Terriglobus roseus: one gene and its partner. The protein of the gene in region 2 interacts with the protein of the main gene of each other region in a pairwise test. Links are inferred from orthologs where the notes say so. Each region holds a gene or a part of one and is shown on either strand. Other genes may lie near its edges. The genes, in order: BLT38_RS02990 and BLT38_RS12220.

Evidence for each region.
Region 1: the proteins of BLT38_RS12220 (region 2) and BLT38_RS02990 interact in binary tests that used the Escherichia coli proteins (3 or more experiments, as listed by UniProt). The link is inferred for Terriglobus roseus from one-to-one orthologs.

What each region holds. Positions count from the first base shown.
Region 1 is NZ_LT629690.1:632,536-649,957, reverse strand. Bases 6,751-9,891 are described here. They hold BLT38_RS02990 (transglycosylase domain-containing protein), read right to left. Parts: upstream 9,561-9,891; coding sequence 6,951-9,560; downstream 6,751-6,950. Other genes in these bases: BLT38_RS02985 (proline--tRNA ligase), read right to left, coding at 9,607-9,891; BLT38_RS02995 (MgtC/SapB family protein), read right to left, coding at 6,751-6,938. Also shown: BLT38_RS03010 (TonB-dependent receptor), read left to right, coding at 1-2,916; BLT38_RS03005 (FAD-dependent oxidoreductase), read left to right, coding at 2,956-4,533; BLT38_RS03000 (3'-5' exoribonuclease YhaM family protein), read left to right, coding at 4,644-5,630; more of BLT38_RS02995, read right to left, coding at 5,640-6,750; more of BLT38_RS02985, read right to left, coding at 9,892-11,403; BLT38_RS02980 (TlpA family protein disulfide reductase), read left to right, coding at 11,558-12,175; BLT38_RS02975 (protein-disulfide reductase DsbD N-terminal domain-containing protein), read left to right, coding at 12,178-12,720; BLT38_RS02970 (alpha/beta hydrolase), read right to left, coding at 12,722-13,609; BLT38_RS02965 (MFS transporter), read left to right, coding at 13,741-15,033; BLT38_RS02960 (acyltransferase family protein), read left to right, coding at 15,056-16,288; ATP-dependent zinc metalloprotease FtsH, read right to left, coding at 16,365-17,422. UniProt on the Escherichia coli protein: Cell wall formation. Synthesis of cross-linked peptidoglycan from the lipid intermediates.
Region 2 is NZ_LT629690.1:2,932,158-2,937,959, forward strand. The notes cover bases 2,572-5,541. They hold BLT38_RS12220 (penicillin-binding transpeptidase domain-containing protein), read right to left. Parts: upstream 5,231-5,541; coding sequence 2,912-5,230; downstream 2,572-2,911. Other genes in these bases: BLT38_RS12215 (sulfite exporter TauE/SafE family protein), read right to left, coding at 2,572-2,915; BLT38_RS12225 (septum formation initiator family protein), read right to left, coding at 5,328-5,541. In the rest of the region: BLT38_RS12205 (UDP-N-acetylmuramoyl-tripeptide--D-alanyl-D-alanine ligase), read right to left, coding at 1-1,044; BLT38_RS12210 (UDP-N-acetylmuramoyl-L-alanyl-D-glutamate--2,6-diaminopimelate ligase), read right to left, coding at 1,041-2,537; more of BLT38_RS12215, read right to left, coding at 2,550-2,571; more of BLT38_RS12225, read right to left, coding at 5,542-5,802. UniProt on the Escherichia coli protein: Essential cell division protein that catalyzes cross-linking of the peptidoglycan cell wall at the division septum. Required for localization of FtsN.

The DNA of each region.
Region 1 (17,422 bases), 2.3 Mb from region 2 along the record:
GCCGACGCCAGCAACCAAGGCTTCTCTCGCCTGCGCATCAACGGCGGTTCGACACTCGGCAATCAATTCCTGCTCGATGGCGCCATGGACACAATTCCAACCATCAATGAAGTGTCCGTTGTACCTATGGTGGATTCCATCGCTGAGTTCCGCGTCATCACCAACACACCTGCTGCCGAGTTCGGTATGAGTTCCGGTGGATATGTGAACCTGGCCACCAAGACCGGCACCAACGATATTCACCTGACGGCATATGAATTCGTACGCAACGACATACTCAACTCCGTAAACCGATTCGCCACCAAAGACCCCATCACTGGCCGCTTAAAGCCCATCCTGCGTTACAACCAGTTTGGTGGCACCGTTGGTGGGCCAGTTCGTATCCCCTGGCTATACAACGGCCACGACCGCACCTTCTTCTTCTTCGGCTATGAGCAGTGGCATCAGCGCAGCGCTTCGCTGCAACGTTCTACAGTACCCACTGCCCTGCAGCGTTCGGGCGATTTCTCTCAGACCTACGCTACTGCCACTTCAACAACTCCTATCCCTATTTACGATCCATCCACCACGATTGCGAATCCGACGGGAAACGGCTTTATACGCACGCGGTTTGCGGGAAATAAGATCACCACGTTCGACCCCGTGGCGCTGGCGGTTCTTAAGTACTATCCCCAGCCGAACATTGCTCCGGTAGATACCAAGACCAACGCCAACAACTTTTACTCCGAAGCCACAGGCGGCATCGATCAGGATGTGATCGCGGTTCGCGGTGATCACCGCATCAGTGATGCAGACAGCATCTTCGCCCGTTACGCAGGAAATCTGAACTCAACACACACGGTAGGCTACGGTTTGGGCGATTCTGATCCCCTCGCGCGCAACGACACACGCAAGAACTACAACTTTGCCGTGGGGGAAACGCACACGTTTGCTCCTACAGTACTGAATGAATTTCGCGCCAGTTTTGTACGCCAGAAGCTCACGTTTCTTGCCCCCTCATATAACAAGAACTATCCCCAGGCACTTGGCTTCCCATCCATCATTCCTCAAACGCTGTTCCCCTCAGTCGCTGTCAGCGGCATGATCGCCGTCGGCCCAACAACAGGAACATTCACTGCAGGCAACCGCATCGGTACGGTGATTCAATTTGCCGACAGCGTTTCCTGGATTCGCGGACGCCACAGCTTCAAGTTTGGCGTAGAAGACCACATCACACGCTACAACCAGCTTGGTCAGATCTATCCTTCCGGCAACTTCAGTTTCACGGGCTCGTACACAAACAACCCGCAATCGCCAGCAGGCACAGGCGTTGCCTTTGCTGACTTCCTATTGGGACAGGTTGCGGGAGGCCAACTCACCATCAACCCAGCCTTTGCAACAAAATCGTGGGCAGGGGGAATCTTCGCGCAGGACGATTTCAAAGTCACACCAAAACTCACGTTCAATGTGGGTATCCGATATGACATCTCCGGTCCCCCAGTTGAACGCCACGGATGGTTCTCCACCTTCAATCCCTATTTGATTAATTCGCAAACGAGCATGCCCGGCGTGATGCAGTATGCGGGTGTAAACGGATCGCGCCTATTCGTTCGTTACGATGCAAACAACATCGCGCCGCGCTTCGGTTTTGCTTACTCGGCAGATGACAAAACAGTGATCCGTGGCGGCATTGCAGTGATTTATAACCCGGTGGAGTCCGCGGACATTCACCAGGTAACGAACACGGGCCTCGGCTTCTCATCACAAACCACCTTCAGTGGCAACGGCCCGTATTCGGCATTCCAGCTTTCCAAGGGACCGTCTGCTCTGATTGCACCGGCGGGCGCGGCAGGTGGCCCAACTGCGTATCGCGGGCAGAGCGTCTTCTGGCAAAACCCCTTTGCTCCAACACCCTATTCACTGCAATGGAACTTCGCCGTGCAACGCCAGCTTCCGGGTGGCTGGACTGTGTCAGCCGCATATGTGGGTAATAAAGGAACACATTTATTAGGCGGAAACTACAACGTCAACACGCTAAACCCCGTGTATTACGCACAGTATGGCACCAAGCTGCAGAATCAAGTGCCGAATCCGTTTTATGGGAAGATCACTACCGGCACGCTCTCAGGCACCACGATCTCGCAATCGCAGGCATTGCTGCCGCTGCCCGATTACCTCAGCATCACCACATTGGCACGTCATGGGGCCATGAGCATCTATCATGCACTGCAAGCGACCGCAGAGCATCGCTACTCTCATGGACTCACGCTGCTGCTGGCGTATTCAAAGAGTAAGTTGATTAACGATTCCACCTCATCCGACTCGGGTGAAAGCACAGACGGAACCTTCCGCGATCCCATCTATCGCCCCTATCTTGAGCGTTCGCTGGATCCAAACGACACATCACAAAACCTCTCTGCCACAGGTGTGTGGGAACTTCCTATCGGAACACCTTCGCATCGCGCGCTGAACGTGCTCACCGGTGGATGGCAGATACAGGGCATCCTTCAATGGCAGACGGGCACACCGCTGACAGTGACCGGATCGAACAACTTCACCGGAACGCCGTTCCCAAATCTCGTTGGCAATCCCACACTCTCACGCAGCCAACGAAGCATCAGCAAATGGTTTAATACCGCTGCCTTTGCGAACCCCGCGGCATACACCATTGGCAACGCGCCGCGCACTCTACCTGCTACTCGTGGTCCCGCCTTCACCAACGTGAATGCCTCTCTGATCAAGAACATCAGGATGGAGAAGTGGAAGTTGGAACTGCGTGCAGAAGCCTTTAACCTTTTCAACCATCCCAACCTCAACAACCCCAACACGTCGTTCACTCCAGACAGCACGGGTGTCAACACCAACGCTCTCTTTGGAACGATCACCAGCGCCATGGATCCTCGTGTCTTCCAGATCGGCGTCCATCTGAGCCGCTAGAACGCACTGACACACAAACAAAACGAAGGAGAAAAGAACGTGCGCTGGAAGCAATTTGCAACTGCAATCCTTGCAACACTGAGCATCAGCAACATGGGGTGGGCCGCCACGCCTCGACAGTTTGATGTGGTCGTCTATGGCACAACGGCAAGCGGTGTCATCGCAGCCATCTCGGCAGCGAGACACGGTATGAACGTCGCACTGGTAGGCGTCGATCAACATTTAGGTGGCATGGTCAGTGGAGGTCTCAGCCATTCCGATCGCGGAAAGGACGCCGTGATTGGAGGCATGTCGCGTGAGTTCTTCGAACGCGTAGGCAAACATTACAATGAACCGCTTGAATGGAACTTTGAACCACGCATCGCGGAGCAGGTGTTTCACGAAATGCTCAACGAAACCAAGGTTGTCTACATCCCGCGTACGCGCCTCAAAGAGCATGGCGGCGTAACCATGAGCAAAGGAGACATCACTTCCATCGCCCTGACGAACGGTGATGTACTCAAAGCTAAAGTCTTCATGGATACAAGCTACGAAGGCGATCTGATGAACGAAGCAGGCGTGAAATATACATGGGGCCGCGAACCGGAGAGTGAATACAACGAATCCATTGCAGGCGTTCGAGGCAGACAACGTCCGGATCATCACTTCAACGTTCCAGTGTCGCCATGGGCCTCTCAGGGCAAGCTTCTTCCGGAAGTTCAGAATCTACCCCGCGGGGCGATGGGGTCAGGTGACAAGTATGTGCAAGCCTATGGCTTTCGCATGTGTCTGACCAACGTGAAGGAGAATATGATTCCCTTCCCGAAGCCGCCGGGGTACGACGCCTATCGTTACGAATTGCTGAAACGCTATATCGCAGCGTTAGAAAAGGGAGAGGGCCATCCACCGCATATACGCGAACTGATGATCATGTCGCCGCTCCCAAACGGTAAATTCGACATCAACAGCTTCGGCGGATTCTCCACGGATCACATCGGTGCGAATTGGGATTACCCCTCAGGAAGCTATGCTCGCCAACAAGAAATCTGGAAGGACCATTACAACTACGACGCTGGTTTTTTCTACTTCCTCGCCAACGATCCAAGCGTTCCGAAAGCATTGCACGATGAAGTGAATAGCTATGGATTGGCAAAGGATGAGTTTGTCGATGAACATGGCTGGCCCTTCCAGCTTTATGTTCGCGAAGGTCGTCGGATGCTAGGCGAGTATGTGATGACACAGAAGGACATCACTACCGACGTAGAAAAGCCCGATTCCATCGGCATGGGCTCTTACCAGAGCGACTCGCATCATGTGCGACGCATTCCCACGCCAGACGGTTATGTGGAGAACGAAGGCGAGCAGTATGTCATCACGAAGCCCTACGAAATCCCCTACCGCGTAATGCTTCCCAGGGGCACGCAGGTGAAGAATCTGCTGGTTCCTGTTTGCTTCTCGGCCAGCCATGTCGCGTACTCCACCATCCGCATGGAACCGCAGTACATGATTCTGGGGCAAGCGGCGGGCGTTGCTTCAGCCATCGCCGTACGCGAGAAGCTAGCCGTCGGACAAGTTCCAGTGAAAGAAATGCAGGACATTCTGCGCAGCGAAAAAGCTGTACTCTCTCTGCCACAGTAGGTTCTACCGAATGGCTTCGCATAAGACCCCTGGGAAGAGGTTTTATGCGGAGTCATTTTTCCTGGATCGACTTCGCTGGCATTCACCGCGAGCGCAAGTATTCTTGATACATGAAGGACTTCTATATTGCCGATGCGGCGACCTATGAGAACGCCGTTGTAACCTCTTACTTTTTGCTGTCGCAGATGTCTGCGCGAGACAAGAAGAGCGGCGGGCAATATCTTGCATTGACACTGAGTGACCGAACCGGCAGCTTTGACGCACGCATGTGGGACGAGTTTGCAGAATCACTTGCCACCTGCACGGCAGGTTGTTATGTGAAGGCCATGGGCCGCATCGAACGTTACAACGGCAAGTTCCAGATCACCCTTCAGAAGATGCGTCCAGCCACTGAAGACGAGATTGACGTCACCGATTTTCAGCCCGCTACGCAATACGATGTAGACGCCTTATGGACAGAGCTAAACGGCTATGTCGCTGGCTTCCGTAATCCATGGCTGCAGCCACTCGTGCGCAGCTTTCTGGATGACCCCATACTTGGGCCGGCCTTCCGTTCAGCACCCGCAGCAAAGGTCCTGCACCACGCATGGATCGGCGGCCTGCTTGAGCATGTGGTCTTCCTGCTGCGTCTCTGCGCGCGCGTCGCACCGCAATATGCCGATGAAGTCGACCCCGACTTATTGATGGCAGGCGCCATCCTGCATGACTTTGGGAAGGTGCGCGAACTGGCATGGAAATCCAGCTTCTCGTACACCACGGAAGGCCAGTTGCTGGGCCACATCACCATTGCGATCCGCATGTTGCAGGAAAAGATTGCGGCAATCCCTGGCTTTCCGGATCGCCTGCGCATTCTGGTAGAACACATGATCCTGTCACATCATGGCAAGTTTGAGTTCGGTTCGCCGAAGCTTCCCATGACTCCCGAGGCTCTCGTCTTCAGCGCCATTGATGATCTGGAAGCGAAGATGCAGAATATGCGCGCCGAATTTGCAAAGGCGGTGGAAAGCGGCAAACAGCCTGATGAAGTCACAGACTTCTCGCGTTCCATGGAACGGCCGTTACTGAATTCCAAGGCGTACCTTGCAGGTGAGTCTTAGCTCGAACCGTTATCGCGCGTGCAACAGGCCCGCATGTTGCAGATGGACCTGAAGCAGCAGCAGCGTGATGCCGACACCAATCTCTATTGCTGTCCAGATTGCAATGCTTCGCACGATGGGGCGTGCCTGGTCTTGGCGATAGAGTAGCGGCAGATTCGCTGCTGCACTCACCATTGACGTGACGATCGCAGCCATAGCGCCCTGCGTGGCGCTTGCATCACCATGCGCCACAAGGTTGGCAGCTGCTGCTGTACTGCTGGCGCTCGAAACAGCTCCGCCGATAAAGCTGACCACCAGCAAACCTTCGCTACCCAACCAACGTGTGGCCAGCGTTCCGAAGATTTGAATCAGCAGGAACAGGATGCCGAAGCGGCTCACCTTGGAAACCGAAATCGGTGAATCCAGGTTCAGCGCAACGTCCTTTTGATCATCCGCTGCACGCCGTTGGAGCCATATGTAAGTCGCAGCCACCGCAAGCATTCCGGCCATCGGCAAGAAAGCCTGCTGCGCCGCCGCGTTGCCGCCAAAGATCGTCAGCAGTGCAAGATTCCGCACCAGCATTGCCACAGTAGTGAACGTTACGGCCACACCTGTTTCGCGTAACATTCCGGCTGCGGGCAGCGTTGTCGCAAGTTCAACAACAGCTGCTGTGGAGTTCACCAATCCACCCAAAACAGCGGACAGAGTCACGCCTTTCGATCCATACAGGCGCAGCAGAATGTAATTCAAGAACCCAATGCTTGCGACGACCAAAACCGTGAGCCATGCCTGCCGGGGTTGCAACAGATGCCATGGGTCAACAAAGTGGTTTGGCAGCAACGGCCAAATGATGAATCCGAACAATCCCAGCAGCAGCGCGCTGCGCATCTCTTCTGTCGTGACACCACCGGTTAGAGCGCGAAACTGTGGCTTCAGCGAGAGCAACCATGTCGTCAGAATGGCACCGGCAATTGCAGTGAACACATGCCCCTGCCCTGAAAGCACACCCAACACAAACGTGACCATCAGAGCTGCAGAGGTTGTTCCCTCAACCGACTTGGTTTCCAGGATGTCACGCACGTTCAGCATGATCGCCAGCATGATGACACCCACCATGCCTGTGACCTGCATTGCAGGTGAAAGGAACGAAGTGAGCACACCCAGCATGGCGCTAAGGCTGAAGGTACGAACACCAAACTCCTTGTTTGACCACTGACGTTCAAACCCGATGAGCAGCCCAATTGCCAGCGCCACACCGAGTTTCAGCGCGGTGAGGTCTGGAGGAAATTGCGTGCCGTCAGGATGAAGTAACTCAGCGTAATGCTGCATTCATTCGTGGTCTCAGTGTGGAGTATTGGACGGAGGCGGTGTCGCAGGCTGCTGCGGCTGATTATTCTCGTCGTTGTGTTTGCCGAGACCAAACATCTTCTGGAAGAAGTTGCGGTGCTGCTGCGGCTGTCCGTCCGGCCCCACCGTAGACTGCGAGCCATTGGTAGGTTGCGCTCCATTGTTGATGCCGCCACCGTTCACACTGGTTCCAGCCGTATCGCTATTCGTGCCGAAGAGGCTGTCCATCAGACCCGAACCATCGCCCATGTGACTACACGTGTTATGCGGCTGTGTGCCATCCAGAAACGCCATCGTCGCAGTCTTTCCGGAGCAGCTACCATCGGCAATCTGTCCAGAGCTGAGATCGATGGGGTAATTCGTCACGCCCGCCGGCGGTGCAGCGAACTGTTTCATATCGCTGTACTGCGGTAGCTGGATCGCACGCTTCATAAACTCTGCCCAGATGGGCGCAGCGGTGTCCGCACCCTGCACCTTCTTGGTCAGGTTGTCAGAGATATCCGTGTAATCATCGTTACCAATCCACACGATGCACAGCAGGTTCGACGAATAACCGGCAAACCATACGTCGTGCGATGTACCCGTCTTACCAGCTGCCGGAGCCCTGAAGCCCAAAGCACGGACGGTTGACGCAGTGCCGTACGTCACCACACCTTCCATCAACGATTGTGTAAGGTAGGCAGTTTTCGGATCCATCACCTGCCGCGCTTCAGGCGTGAAATCCGCTACGATATCGCCCTTGTCATTGCGCACACTCGCCAGCAGCCATGGGTTCAGATGGACGCCACCATTGGCGAACACGGTGTACACACCAGCCATGTCCATCGGGGTAGCGCTATACGTACCAATTGCCACAGAGGGCGTAGGCCGTGCCGAAGCGATGCCTGCAGAACGCGCCATTGCAGCAACGTTCTCATACCCCACACGCTGCGCAAGAGAGATCGTGGCAATGTTCAGCGAGTGATACAAGGCGGTTGCCGCAGTCACCATGCCGGGATATTCGCCGCGTTCAAAGTTGCCCGGTGTATAAGAACGACCACCTGTGCCAAAATCCTGCGTATCGTCATTCAGCGGCGTGAGTGCTGTGAAGGGTCCAGTATCCCCTAGCGGTTGACCATTCACGCTCTGTGAGAAAGCGGTTGCATAAACCAGTGGCTTGAAGATTGATCCCGTAGGCCGGCTCGACAGCGCATGGTTCAACTGCGAGGAGCCGTAGTTACGACCACCCACCAGCGCAAGCACCTGTCCTGTGTGCGGGTCCAATGCGATGAGAGATACCTGCGGATACTTGATCGGCGCATCGCCCTTGTGGCGCTTGCGAATCATTTCATCAATGCGCGGCATCATCTCCGCCACGGCTTCTGCTGCGGCCTTCTGCAACTCAGGATCAAGCGACGTATAGATACGAAGCGTGCCACCATTCGCCTGATCGCCAAGACGCTGTTGCAACTGGTCATGCACCAGGTCCACAAAGTACGGTGCTTCGCTGGCATCTACATTCTGCGTTGCAAGACGAATCGGTTCCGCTTCCGCGCGCTCTTCTTCTTGTGGAGTAAGAGCGCCCGTTTCAATCATCGAGCGCAACACGATGTTGCGGCGTTCCAGCGCGCGTTCCGGATGACGGAATGGATTGAAGTAGTTAGGCCGCTGAATAATGCCCGCCAACAACGCGCATTCCGCCACATCCAACTGGCGAAGATCCTTGCCGAAGTACGCCTGCGAAGCCTCGCCAAAACCATTGACTGCGAACGACCCACGCTGCCCAAGGTTGATCTGATTCGCATACATCTCAAAGATCTGCTGCTTGTTGAAGCGTGACTCCAACTGGAGCGTGATCATGATTTCAATCAGCTTGCGCTTTACATGCTTTTCAGGAGACAAGAAGAAGCCGCGCGCCAACTGTTGCGTCAGCGTGGAACCTCCACACACCGCATGCTGCGACAGAACATCCTGCACGCCGCACTTTACGAGACGACCGAAATTCAGGCCGTTGTGCTCGAAAAATCTACGGTCTTCAATCGCAGTGACAGCCTGCACCAACTGCTTCGGAATCTGGTTGTACGTCACCAGCCTGCGCTTAATACGGTTCTTGTCTTCGCTCAGGCCAGTGATGAGTTGCGGCTCTAACTCATACGCACGCAGCGCCACACCATTCTCAGCGGTGATGCTCTGCACTGTGCCGCCGCTGGTATTGATGGTGGCGCCATCCGTATTGTGAAAAGACGCTGGTCCCGGCTTGATGGTGATGCTATCGCCGGAAACCCGAAAGGTGCCAAGCTGCGTGTTCGTGTTGTAACCAGCACGATGTAGGTCCTGCGCAATGGATGCCGCAGTCATACCCTGCCCCGGCCGAATCTCACGGGGGGCAGCGTAAATCTGCGCGGTGGAGGAGAAGAGAGGGCCGTTATTTAGCCGGTCATCCACAACTTTCTGATAGTGGTTGTAGTAATAACCGAAGACCATGGCGCCGAGCAGAAGGCACGCCAGCGCAACGATCAGAAGCGCCATTACGGCGCGCTTCCACATGGGGCGATCCGTGCCGTGATGCACCGGAATGCCCTCGTGATCGTAGCGCTTGCCACCGAGCTTAAGCTTGACTGCCAATCGTCCTCCCTACTTCTTCCCTGCTCTTGGACGTATTTCGTCCCGCTTAGGCTTGCTGGCGTGTTGCCTTTAACGCAGTAACGACATCGGCAACCGCGACATCTTCCGTTCGTCCCTGCAGGCGATCCACCAATTCCACGAATCCCTCTGCAAGACGCTTGCCGATGGTCACGCGATACGGCACACCGATCAGATCAGCGTCCTTGAACTTCACGCCCGCAGAACCGTCACGGTCGTCCAGCAAAACATCAAAGCCAGCCGCTTCCAGATCGGCAGCAATCTTTTCGCCTGCCTCTGCCAACGCTGCGTCCGTCTGCTTCGTCACCGTCACCACCACTTCAAACGGAGCAATCGACGCAGGCAGAACGTAGCTCCATTCACCCTTGTCGTTCTTGCCATTCTTAGCGGCAGACTGCTCAATCGCAGCGGTCAGAATACGCTCAATACCAATGCCATACGATCCCATGATGGGAGTGGTTTCCTTGCCGTTCTTATCTAGAACGCGCGCGCCCATGCTCTCGCTGTACTTGTAGCCCAGCTTGAAGATGTGGCCAATCTCCACGGCCTTGCCCAGACGCAGCGCAATGCCTGCAACGGGATCGGCCTCGCCCTCATTGATGTTGCGAACATCAGCAATAACGGTAGCCGTAAAGTCGCGGCCCGGGGTTACGTTGCGGAGGTGGTATTCCTCTTTGTTCGCACCAGCGATCAGGTTCGCACGGCCTTCCAGGGCAGCATCCAGCACCACCATGATGCCCTTGTCATCGCCAGCCTTTGCCGCAACCACGCCAATCGGTCCAAGGTAGCCCGCGGGAGCGTTGAATGTCGCCTCAATCTCCTCAGGAACCATGGGACGCAGCTCTGCACCAGCCGCCAACGCACCCAGCTTGGCTTCGTTCAACTGGTGATCGCCACGCAGGAAGACCACCAGCGAACGCGTCTTCACAACACCCTTTGCGTCTGCAGGCCACGTCGCCATGTACGCCATGGTCTTGATCTGGTGAATCTTCTCCACCTTCAGAAATTCGCCCACTTCATCGATGGTGCGCTGTCCCGGCGTATGCACCAGCTCTGGCGCACCTGCAGTCGCTTCCAGATCAGCAACAGCTTCCAGCTTTGACGTCGCCTTCTCGATATTGGCGGCGTAAACAACCTCGCCAGCCTCATTCCGCGCAGAAGCAATCCAGTCCTCACCCGCTTCGGTGTAGACCATAAACTCCTGCGACTGCGATCCGCCCATGGCACCCGAATCTGCCTCAACTCCAACAAATTCAAGACCGCAGCGCGTAAAGATCTGGCGATACGCCGCATCATGCAGGTCATAGCTGTGGTCCAACCCGGCCTGGTCGATGTCGAAGGAATAGGCGTCCTTCATGGTGAACTGACGCACGCGCAGAAGACCGCTCTTGGGACGAGGTTCGTCACGGAACTTCGTCTGGATCTGGTACCAAATCTGCGGCAACTGCTTATAGCTGCGAATCTCATTGCGCGCGATGGAGGTCATAATCTCCTCGTGCGTCATGCCCAGGCACAGGTCCGCGCCCTTGCGGTCCTTCAGGCGGAACATGTTGTCGCCCATGCCCGTCCAGCGGCCACTTTCTTCCCAAATCTCACGCGGGTTCAGCGCCGGCAGGAAGAATTCCTGCCCGATCTTGTCCATCTCTTCGCGCACAATGGCGTTGATCTTGTTGATGGAGCGCGTGGCCAGCGGCAGGTAGCTGTAAATGCCAGCGCCAAGCTGGCGAACGTAACCTGCGCGAAGCAGAATCTGGTGGCTTGCCACCTCGGCGTCCGCAGGAGCTTCGCGGAGCGTGGGAATAAACAGTTTGGACCAGCGTTGCATTGCGTTTTGTGTGCTTTCTGCGCCGCAAAAAGTGCGCGGCAAAGTGTCCCTCCATTCTACCGGCTCGGCCCAGCACGATTCGCGCCACCCCAACAATCCTCTGCATCGGTACACTGTTAGAGATCATCTGTATTTGCTGAGGTCTCTGTCGAAAATGCGTAATGCCCTGGTGGGTGGAATCATTGTCGTGGTCGTCGCTGGGCTGGGCTGGGCCGGCATTCACAACGTGAAGGCGCGCCGCGCTGCGGAAGCTGAAGCGAAAAATCACCAAATGACCATCACCGTGGACAAGCCCGGCGCTTCGGCGACCATGGATTCGCCGGTCGCAGACCTCCGTGGCAAACCCGCCGCCATCTTTACGCTGACCAGCAACACCGGCAAGCGCATCTCGCTGAACGACTACAAGGGCAAGCCCGTTCTGCTGAACTTCTGGGCCACCTGGTGCACTCCCTGCAAGGTAGAGATGCCGTGGTTTGAGGAGTTCCAGAAGAAGTACGCCGCGCAGGGTCTTCAGGTCGTTGGCATCAACGAAGATGAAGATGCTAAGAGCCCCGAGATTCAGGCGCAGATCAAGAAGGTGCTGGAAAACACCGGGGTGGATTACACCATCCTGATGAGCGACCAGAAAGTGGGCAACGCCTACGGTGGTCTGGACGTTCTGCCTGCAACTTTTTACATCGACCGCAACGGCAAGATCGTAGCGCAGGCCATCGGTCTGGCTCCCAAGGAAGAAGCTGAGGCCAACATCCAGAAGATTGTGTCGGGAAGCTAACCATGAACGAGCTACAGAGACCGCTCACAAAGGCATCCACACTTCGCACTGTCCTTGTTTGGGTTGGTTTGCTTGTGATCGCTATCCTCATCCGCACTGTCGTCGCACACGGTCAGAGCATGAACGTGGGACAGCCCGCACCAGCCAAGAAAGGCCATGTCGATTTCATTGCAGATGGTCAGTCGATCGCGGCTAATCAGCCGGCTACAGTTAAACTGCACTTTCGCGTAGACCCGGGCTTTCACATCAATTCGCACAGCCCAAAGAGCGACGTCCTGATCCCCACACGGCTCACAGTAGCCATGTTGCCGGGCGATCCGGAAGTAACGAATGTTGACTTCCCCGCTGGCGAGCCATTCTCCTTCGCCTTTGAGCCCAAGCAGAAGTTGGACGTGTATCAGGGTGACGTAGTTCTCACTGCGCACCTGAAGGCAAAACCCGGTCAGCACACGCTCAAAGCCGAGCTGTACTACCAGGCCTGCGATCACGCCGCCTGCTATCCGCCAAAGAAGCTCCCCGTAGAGCAGCCCTACACCGCGAAGTAACCTACTTCAACGGCAAGCCCTTCAGCCATTGCAGGACCGCTGCGGATAGTTCCTGCCGCTTGTCGGAGTAGGCGTGATCCGTCGCGAAATGCACTGAGGTCACTGCGGCATCGCCATCTTTGCGTACGGCCTCAGCCAGAGCATCATCCATTCCGGCCAACCCATCATCCGATGTGACATTCAGCAGGGGCCGCGTAGAAAGCGCCTTCGCATTGGCAAGAAAACGCCACTGCGTCGCGTGATCCAGCGTCTCCTGCGCCAACGCATCTGGCGAGGTCCCACTCAACGGCGCCATCCCTTCTGCTGCAAGCCCCTTGCTGATCCGCGCGCGTGCCACCGGTTCGGCCTGTTTCGGCAGATTTTCCGGGATTCTCCCAGCCATGTCCGCCGCTGAAATGAGTCCAATCGCAGTGATCGTGGGATCTGCTGCGCCTACCTGCACTGCCGCAAATCCACCTGCGCTGTGACCTAGCAAAACGATGTGTTTGCTATCCGCGCGCAGCTTTTGTGCATTGGCAGGATCGCGCACGTAGGCCACAGCAGAGGCGACATCTTCCACCACATGCGTAAACGAATAGTCTCCCGACGAGCCCCAAGCACCGCGATAGTGAAAGAACAGCACATCCCATCCGGCACGACGCATATCTTGGGCCAGATCAAGATTCTGTTCGTTGCCCGGAAAGCCGTGCAGCAATATCACCACCGGATGCGGTCCAGCTCCCTCCGCCACATACATAAGCCCGTTCATCAACGAGCCATGGCTGGGAATCTGCATAGTTTCCATGCTTGCGCGATTCTTTTGCGGTGTGGCCGCCTGCGACAGCGCCGAAAGAGTGACACCACAAAACATCGTGGCGATAGCAGCGCTGCGTAGAAGAGACATGCTCATGGTCCATTTCCTGATTGAAGGATGCACTCCCACCAGCCTCTCGTCCCAAGTTCTTCCGGTCAAGAGAATCCTGTAAGCACCAGCCCGGTTGCCATGTGCTTTTTGCGTGTTTCTTCCTGTAGGCTTGCGCCGTGGCCTATTCCACCGAACAACTTGCGCTCTATCGCCGCATCTCTCTACGCGTCGCGCCGCTGGCACTCTTGCTGTATCTGGTTGCGTTTCTTGACCGCGTGAACGTGAGCTTCGCAGCGCTCACCATGAACCATGATCTCGGCCTATCTGACGCCACTTATGGCCTCGCTGCAGGAGTCTTCTTCCTCGGCTACATGGTTCTAGCCATCCCCAGCAACTACATGATCGTGAAAGTCGGCGCGCCGCGCTGGGTTGCAGTGTTGATGATCACGTGGGGCGTTGTTGGCTGCGCCACTGCTTTTGTTCACGGTGCTCCCGCATACATCACGCTGCGTTTCCTGCTTGGCGCAGCAGAATCTGGTTTCCTGCCCGGCATCGTCTATTACCTGACACGCTGGCTTCCCGGGAAGGCGCGCGCTGGAATTCTTGCACTGCTATATCTGGCGATTCCACTCTCCAGCGTCATCGGTTCGCCGATCTCTGCGGCACTATTGCGCATGAACGGGGTAGGTGGTCTGCACGGATGGCAATGGCTCTTTTTGCTGGAGGCGATACCCGCCATCATTCTTGGATTTGCGGTCCCATGGCTACTGGATGCAGGGCCGGACACAGCCACATGGCTCAGTGACGAAGACAAGCAGATGCTGCAGCAGAGCATTGAAGAAGAGGCCTCTGCGACCATCCATGCCACAGGCTCAGAACGATCGCCGATAGGTCTGCTGGCAATGCTCGCAGCCACCTATTTCATGCTGATGATCGGTCTCTACGAACTCGGCTTCTGGACACCTCGATTGATTGCGAGTCACGGTGTAAGTCTGCGGTGGCTGGGCTGGCTGAACGCACTGCCGTACGCCGTGGGAGCCATCACACTATTGCCGTGGTGCCGCTGGTCTGATCGCATCGCCGCACGTGGTGGCAGCCGCCGCTGGATACTTGCAGCATCGTTTCTCTCCGGCTGCGCGGGCTTTCTGCTGACCGCGTTTGCGCCTTCGCTGCCAATGCTGCTGTTTGCCATATCCATCGCATCGTTCGGCGTGTATGTCTCGATGCCTGTCTTCTGGGCAGGAGTTAGTCAGCGCATATCGCCGGTCGCGGTAGCCTTTGCAATTGCACTTATCAACTCCATTGGCAACATTGGCGGCTTCCTCGGCCCGTATGCCACCGGATGGCTGCTCGACCGCACGCACAGCTACGTTGTGGGGCTTTCCGCGACGGCGGCAGCATTACTCATTGGCACCGCACTGGTCCTGCTGGCATTTCGCAAAGACACAAACGCTCCGACGCTTTCATAAATCGCAAAACTGGAGGAACCGAATGGCTTCTCTCACATTGGAAACGGCACAACCACAGCCGACGATCACAGAGTCTGCAAAGCCCAACGCACCACGACGAAACATCGCGGTGGATGCCTACCGCGGTCTTGTGATGCTCCTCATGATGGGAGAGGTACTGCGCTTCGGCGCGGTCTCGCGCGCTTACCCTGACAGCCGTTTCTGGCACATCCTCGCCTTCAACCAGAGCCACGTTGAATGGGCAGGCATGTCCTTGCACGACACCATCCAGCCCGGATTTACATTCCTCGTGGGTGTTGCGCTTCCCTACTCAATTGCAAGCCGTTTGCGTCGTGGCGAGAGCTTCTCCCGCATGATGCTGCACACGCTGTGGCGAGCGATTCTTCTCATCGCACTCGGCATTTTCCTGCGCTCTACGCACAGCGTGATGACGAACTTCACTTTCGAAGACACGCTTACACAGATCGGACTCGGTTATCCAATCGCGTTCCTGTTGGCCTTCGCACGGCCCCGTTGGCAATGGACTGCACTGGGCATCATTCTTGTTGGCTATTGGGCAGCGTGGGCGCTGTATCCGTTACCTGCAGCCGACTTCAACTATGCTGCAGTCGGTGTTCCCGCAGACTGGCATCACAACTTCACAGGCTTCCTGGCTCATTGGAACAAGAACAGCAATCTGGGTCAGGCCTTCGACGTCTGGTTTCTGAATCTCTTCCCGCGAGAACATCCGTTCCTATTCAATGGCGGTGGCTATCTCACCCTCAGCTTCATTCCAACACTCGGAACCATGCTGTTGGGCCTTGCCTGCGGACGTTGGATTAAGGCTGCTGAACCAGATTTCCCTTTACGCCGCATGCTGCAGGCCGCTGGCATCCTGATCGCCGCGGCATTACTGCTTCACTTCAGCCACATCTGCCCCATCGTCAAACGCATCTGGACACCAGCATGGACGCTGTTTAGCGGAGGCGTCTGCTTCCTCTTCCTCGCTGCATTCACATGGATCATTGAAGTAAAACAGATTCGTCGCTGGGCTTTTCCCCTCACGGTGGTTGGCATGAACTCCATCGCGGCGTACCTGATCGCAGAGCTGTGGGGCAGGTTCATCACCAACAGCTTTCAGATTCACTTAGGCCTGCGCCCCTTCATGATCTTCGGCGCGGGACTTGAGCCACTAATGATGGGCATTGCTGTGATGATCACCTACTGGTTGATTCTCTACTGGATGTTCCAGCGAAAACTCTTCCTGCGTATCTGACCCCGAGCGATGAGAGCAAAAACAGAAAGCCCACTCCGAAGAGTGGGCTTTTCTGATGTTTCGTGATGATTAGGGATTAAGCAGGAGAAGGACGACCTTCACCGAAGCCAGGCGCGCGGCCTGTATCCGGCTTGATGACCTTCTGCGTATCGCCACCGCCGGGTTCGGCGTAAGCGAGAGCAGACTTAATCGGCGGCAGATCCTTGCCTTCGATAATCAGCTTGATCTCTTCGGCATCCAGCGTCTCACGCTCCAGCAGAAGCTGGCTCATGCGATGCATGATGTCGTGGTTGCCATCCAGCACGTTATAGGCGTGACGGTAAGCCTCATCCATGAACCGCTTCACTTCAGCATCGATGGCCTGGGCCGTCGAATCGGAGAAGTCGCGGTGCTGCTGGATCTCGCGACCCAGGAAGATTTCGCCGCCTTCCTTCTTGCCGTAGGTCATCGGTCCCATGTTGGACATGCCGTATTCGCAGACCATCTTGCGTGCCAGTTCCGTAGCACGCTCAATGTCATTTCCTGCGCCCGTGGTCATCTCCTTCAGGAAGATTTCCTCGGCACAGCGTCCGCCCATCATCATGGCCAGACGAGCCTGCAGGTAGCCCTTGGTGACAGTGTGCTGATCCTCTTCCGGCAGGTACACCGTTACACCCAGCGCCATACCGCGCGGGATGATGGTGACCTTGTGCAGCGGATCGCTGTTTTCCGTCAGAGCAGAAACGAGGGTATGACCGGCTTCGTGGTACGCCGTTACCTTCTTCTCCTGGTCGGAAAGCAACATGCTCTTGCGCTCCGCACCCATCAGGACCTTGTCCTTGGCGACTTCGAAGTCGAACATGTGCACGGCCTTGCGATTGTGGCGAGCAGCCGTCAGAGCAGCCTCGTTCACCATGTTCGCCAGGTCTGCACCGCTGAAGCCCGGTGTGCCACGAGCGAGGACGTTCAGGTTGACGTCGTCGGCCATGGGAACCTTCTTCGCGTGGACCTTGAGGACTTCCTCACGGCCACGGATGTCAGGACGATCCACGATCACGCGGCGATCAAAACGACCTGGACGCAGCAGAGCCGGATCCAGAACATCAGGACGGTTCGTTGCTGCAATCAGGATGACGCCTTCGTTGGACTCGAAAC
Region 2 (5,802 bases):
TGCACGTGGGTTGCTGTTGTAAGAGTCATTGATGATGCGCACGCCACGGAAGAGAATCTGTTCGCCACGCTTGTCAGCGGGATGCAGTTGCTGCATCGCAGTGATGCATTCACTAAGCTGCATGCCGCTTTCCAGGCCAACCGATATACCTGCGAGAGCGTTGTAGACGTTGTGCTCGCCGAGCAGCGCAATGTGTGCGGGTTGGGATTCTTTGCCTGCCTGTACGGTGAAGCTCATACCGTTGGCACCTTCGCTTCGCATGCTGATGGCGCGTACGTTTGCGGATGCGGTTTGCAGTCCGAAGTAGCGCGCGTAACCATCGCGGTCACGACCGAAGGTGGAGACGTATGGATCGTCTGCGTTCAGAAATGCGATGCCGTCTTTTGGAAGTGACTGCACAAGCTCGTACTTTGCGTTTGCGATACCAGCGATGCCGTCTGCGAAATGCTCCAGATGAACAGGTGCGACGTTGCTGACGACGGCCCAGTTCGGTTCCGCAATCTTTGCCAACGCAGCGATTTCACCCGCGTGATTCATGCCCATTTCAATCACGGCGACTTCGTGTTCCGGTTCAAGCTTCAGTAGTTGCAGCGGTACACCGAAGCCGTTATTCAGATTCCCCGCGGATTTGAGCACGCGGAACCTTGCGGACAGCACGGCGGCCACGCATTCCTTGGTAGTGGTCTTGCCTGCCGATCCGGTGATGCCGATGACTCGCTTTCCCCAATGGCGACGTACCGCGCGTGCTAGTCCTTGCAGCGCTTTCAATACGCAGTCTTCGCTCTCAGGGACACGTAACAGCTTGGTATTGTCGACTTCGGATGGGATAACCCAACGCGTGCTAACTACCGCAGCTGCGGCACCGTTTTTCAATGCGGTAGCGACGAAGTCGTGTCCGTCGAAGCGTTCGCCTTGCACAGCGAAGAAGAGTTCTCCAGCGCCCACGGTGCGGGAGTCGATGGAGTATCCGTAGACCTGTGTTCGCAGATCGAAGTCGCCTTCTGCGTGAATCCAGTCGGCCACCTGGCCCAGTGTCAATGTCATGCTTGTGCTTCCCTTTTGCGCAGTGCGGCGGCGGCCACGGCAACATCATCAAAGGGCAGTGACACTCCCTTTGCGGTCTGCGTTTTTTCGTGGCCTTTGCCTGCGATCAGTACGATGTCGCCCGGCTGCGCTTCGTTAACTGCTAGTGTGATGGCTTCTGCGCGGTCGAGTACTATACGGACATTTTTGTTACCGCTTGCTTCGACTCCCGCGAGAGCTTCGTGCGCTATGACGGCCGGATCTTCGCTGCGTGGATTGTCGCTGGTGATGATGACGACATCGCTTCCCTCACCTGCCGCACGGCCCATCTTTGGACGCTTGGTTCTATCTCGATCACCACCGCATCCGAAGAGAGTAATCACGCGCGCGTTGCCTGCGAGTTCACGCGCCAGCGTGATGAGGTTGCGTAACGCATCGTCAGTGTGTGCGTAATCGACGACGACGCTGAAGCCGAGTGTGTTGGCTACTGTTTCAAAGCGGCCGGGAACGGGTTTCAACGTGGCAGCGAATTCAATCGCATCTTCGAGTTTGACGCCTCGTCCTACGGCTGCGGCTATGGCGGCAAGGAGGTTGTAGACATTGACGCGACCGGTGAGTTGCGAAACGACTTCTGCACTACCGAAAGGTGTGGAAAGCGCGAAGCTGGTTTCACCTGCGCGAAGCACTACACCTGTTGCCTGAAAATCTGCCGCTGCATCGATACCGTACGTCCATACAGTTTCGCTCTTTGACGCGGCTTGCTGCATCGTAGCGGCGTAAGAATCGTCGGCGTTGACGACAGCAATGCGTGGTGCGGGTGCGCCGACTCCCTGAAATAGCCGAGCCTTCGCTTGCGCATAGGCGTCCATGGTGCCGTGGAAGTCGAGGTGATCCTGTGTGAGGTTCGTGAAGATGGCCACGTCAACGGGAATGCCAAAGACTCGTTCCTGCGCGAGTGCGTGGGAACTCATCTCCATTACGGCTTCTGTTGCGCCTGCAGTTACGGCGTCTGCAAAGATGGCGAGCACGTCGCGACTCTCGGGTGTGGTGTGGGGGCTGGGACGGACTTCATCGACAACATGCGTTTCGATGGTGCCAAGCAATGCGGAGTTTCTTCCAGCGCTGCGCAGCAGCCCTTCGACCAGAAATGCAGTGGTTGTCTTGCCGTTGGTTCCCGTGATGCCGGTGAGTTTGAGCGTACGCTCGGGGTGCTGATAGAAGTTGGCGCTGACAATGGCGAGCGCCTGACGGCCATGTTCGATCAGTGCTGCTGGCACATGACGCGCGTCAGCGAAGGCAAAGCTCTCGCGTGAGTCCGTGACGACGGCAGATGCGCCTGCGTCCAAGGCGGCACGCACGTAGCGATTGCCGTCTGTGGATTCGCCACGCATGGCGACAAAGAGAGTGCCGGGGCGAACTTCACGCGAGTCATACGTAACTGCGTGGATGTCCGCATGTTCCGTGTCGCCGAGAGTAAGCGTTGGGAGTCCGTAAATGACTTCAGACCATTGCATGCTGGGCCGATTTTACCGCTGAAAGAACATGCGGATGGCGACCGCGGCGAGTGCGACCGCAAAGCAACGGCGCAGTGCAAACGTGGACATAGTCTGTGCGATCTGGCCGCCGAAGTATCCGCCGATGCCAATACCGGCAGCGATGAGTAAACCGAATCGCCAATCCACATTTCCCGCGCGAGCATAGGGCAGCAGCGGAGCAATCCAGATGGGCAATGCTGCAATGAACAGCGATGTTCCTTGTGCGCGGACCTGTGTCAGTCCGAAGAGATAGACGAGCACTGGAATGGTGATGGCGCCACTGGTGCCCAGCGTGCCAACGAGAATGCCCATGCCTGCTCCACCGAGAACGATGAGCGACCAGTGCGCTGTACTCATCGAGTGAACCGCACCACAACTTCTGTGCCGATGGGCACCATGGTGCCTGCGGCGGGAACCTGTTCACGCGCGAGGCCGCTGCCGACAGGTTGCACACGCAAGCCTGCAGCAGATGCCTTCTGAATCACAGTGCGGAGGCCGCCATCCAGCACAGGCACTGCAACCTTTGCACTGGCATCCACTACGACTGCGCCATCTGGGCGCGAGGCGCTTTGCGGTTGCGGGGCGGCCTTTGGCAAAGGCTTGTTGTCCGCTTCGTCAGTCATGAGAGACGAGCCGCCGTGTTCGCGGAAGGCCTTCATGATCTTGTCAGGCAGTGCAGCGAAGACGCCTTTCTTCTCTGACGTGGAGGCTTGCATCGGTGCTGCTTTCGCCGTCGCCGTCGCAACTGCTGCATCATTCTTCTGCTTTAGCGGATCATCGGCGGGCAGAGTATTCAGCTCTTCGTACAGCGCATTCAGATCGCCAGGATCTTCGTTCGGGGTTTCCGTCGACGCGAGTTCCATCTTCGGTGCAGATGCGTCTTTCTTCGCGGGCTTCAGCGGCTGATCGTGCGGAACACCGAGGTATTCCAGCACCTGCTGCGCTACTTCTGCGAACACAGGAGCGCTGGTGGTACCACCGTAACGCGTGCCTACCTGTGGGTCGTCAATGACTACCGCGACTGAGATGGCAGGGTTGTTTACAGGCGCAAAACCAGCAAAGCTAGCGACGGTTCTGGAATGCGAATAGGTGTGTGTAACTGGATCAATCTTCTGTGCGGTACCGGTCTTGCCGCCGGCGCTGTATCCGTTCAGAGCAGCTTCTGAGCCGGTGCCTTCCGTGATGGTGCCGTGCATCATCATCCGCATCTTTGCCGCAGTGAGCTCCGTCACGACACGGTGTGCACCATCCGGCATCTTCTCTGGAATAGCGCTGGAAGGATGATATGCGGCGGGTTGAAGCTGGCCGTCGCCTTTGGCGTGTTCTGTTTCATTCAGCAGGATGTGCGGCGGAAGGTAGGTTCCACCATTGGCGATGGACGAGACCATCGTCACAAGCTGAATGGGGGTCACAGCGACTTCATGGCCGATGGCGATGGAGAGGATGCTGGTGGCTTCCCACTTACGAGGAGCGCGGAGAAGTCCACGCGTTTCGCTCGGTAGTTCTACACCGCTACGATCACCGAAGCCGAAGCCGCGAATATAGTCATAGAACTTTTGATTGCCGAGCTTCAGCGCCATCTTTGCGGCACCTACGTCGCTTGAATGCTCTAGCGCAAACTGGACCGTGACGCGGCCGAAGTGGTCTGACTTATCATCGTGCAGCGTACGTCCGAACATGGTCATCGCGCCGCCTTGGCAATCGACGATATCTGTGGGCTGTACACCTGCTCCGTCCAATGCAGCGGCATAGGTTACGAGCTTGAAGGTGGAGCCCGGTTCGTAGACGTCGCTTACAGCGAGGTTCTTGAGGATCGCTGGATCCTGGTGCTTCAGATCGTTCGGGTTGTAACGCGGCGAGATAGCAAGTGCTAGAATCTGGCCGGTGTGTGGATCCTGCACCACGACGGTGCCGTGGGCGGCCTTCATCTTTTCCATCTGCGCATCCAGCGCGCGTTCGGCGATGTACTGGATGTTGGTGTCGATGGAGAGCACAAGGTTCTGACCGGGCAGAGGCTCACGCTCGTCGCTGGTCAGTGCGTGGCGCTTCGCGTCGACCGCGGTGAGTACGTGGCCGGGTGTGCCGTGCAGATCATCCTCGAACTCACGCTCCATGCCGCCGAGACCGATGTCGTCAATGCCTACGTAACCCAATGTCTGCGCGGCTAGATCGGTGTTGGGATAGAAGCGCTTGAATTCCTTCTGGAAATAGACGCCCTTCAGGTTGAGTTCGCGAATGCGCTGCTCCTGCTCCGGCGAGAGCTTACGCGCTATCCACGCAAAGTTACGTGAGGCATTGAGCCGCGCGAGGATCGCAGGCCGCGATGTAAACGTATCCGTCGGATCGACATGAACGATTCCGGAGACCAGTTCCGCGACGTTCGCACGATTATCACCGAGTTCGCTCGGCACCGCATATACCGACTGTGCGAGAACAGTCACAGCAAGTTCGCGGAGATTACGGTCGTAAAGAACGCCACGGCGCGGAGCTACTTCAAAGGTGCGCTGCTGTTGTTTGGCGGCACGCTCTGTCCAGTCGTGATGACGGATGACCTGCAACCACACCAGACGTAATCCGATTACACCTGTCCAAGCCATGAAAAAAATCGCCATCCAGACGAACCGGATGCGACGGATGGGAGCGGTCAATGGCTGGCGTGAGGAGGAATTCATCGTTGCTTCCGGCCTTGGTGGTTCAGGGGAGTAAGTTGCAATAACTACTCCCCTCAACTATGTCAGCGAAAGCCCTGAATCCGTGCGGCTTTCTTAGTTACTGGAGAATCGCGGGAGATACCTGCGCTTCTGCAAGTACCGGCGCGTTGTTTGAGAACGAACCATCCGGACGAATGACCTGACCTGGCTGCGGAGTATCCAGACCAAGTTGACGCGCGATGCGGTCAATGCGATCCGGATCCGAAAGCTGTGCTTCGGTGAGGTGAAGCTGGCGGTTCTCTTCGCGGAGCTTTTCTACCTGGACCTTCTTCGCTTCGATGTTGTAACCCACTTCAATGGACGAGAAGTGCTGCCACACATACGTCATGACCAGCAGAAACAATACGCTCATGGCGACGGTGAACGAGCGCATTTCCTTACGACGCTCTGGGTCATCCGCCTTCACAATGCGGCTGTTATCCAGATGCTTGGTGAAGAAGATTTCAGGCGTGGGACCGCGACGCGCGCGGCGCTGCTGTTCGAAGACCGAGCGATTGTGGTCGCGAAACGACTCGGCGCGTTCGCGCTGTGCG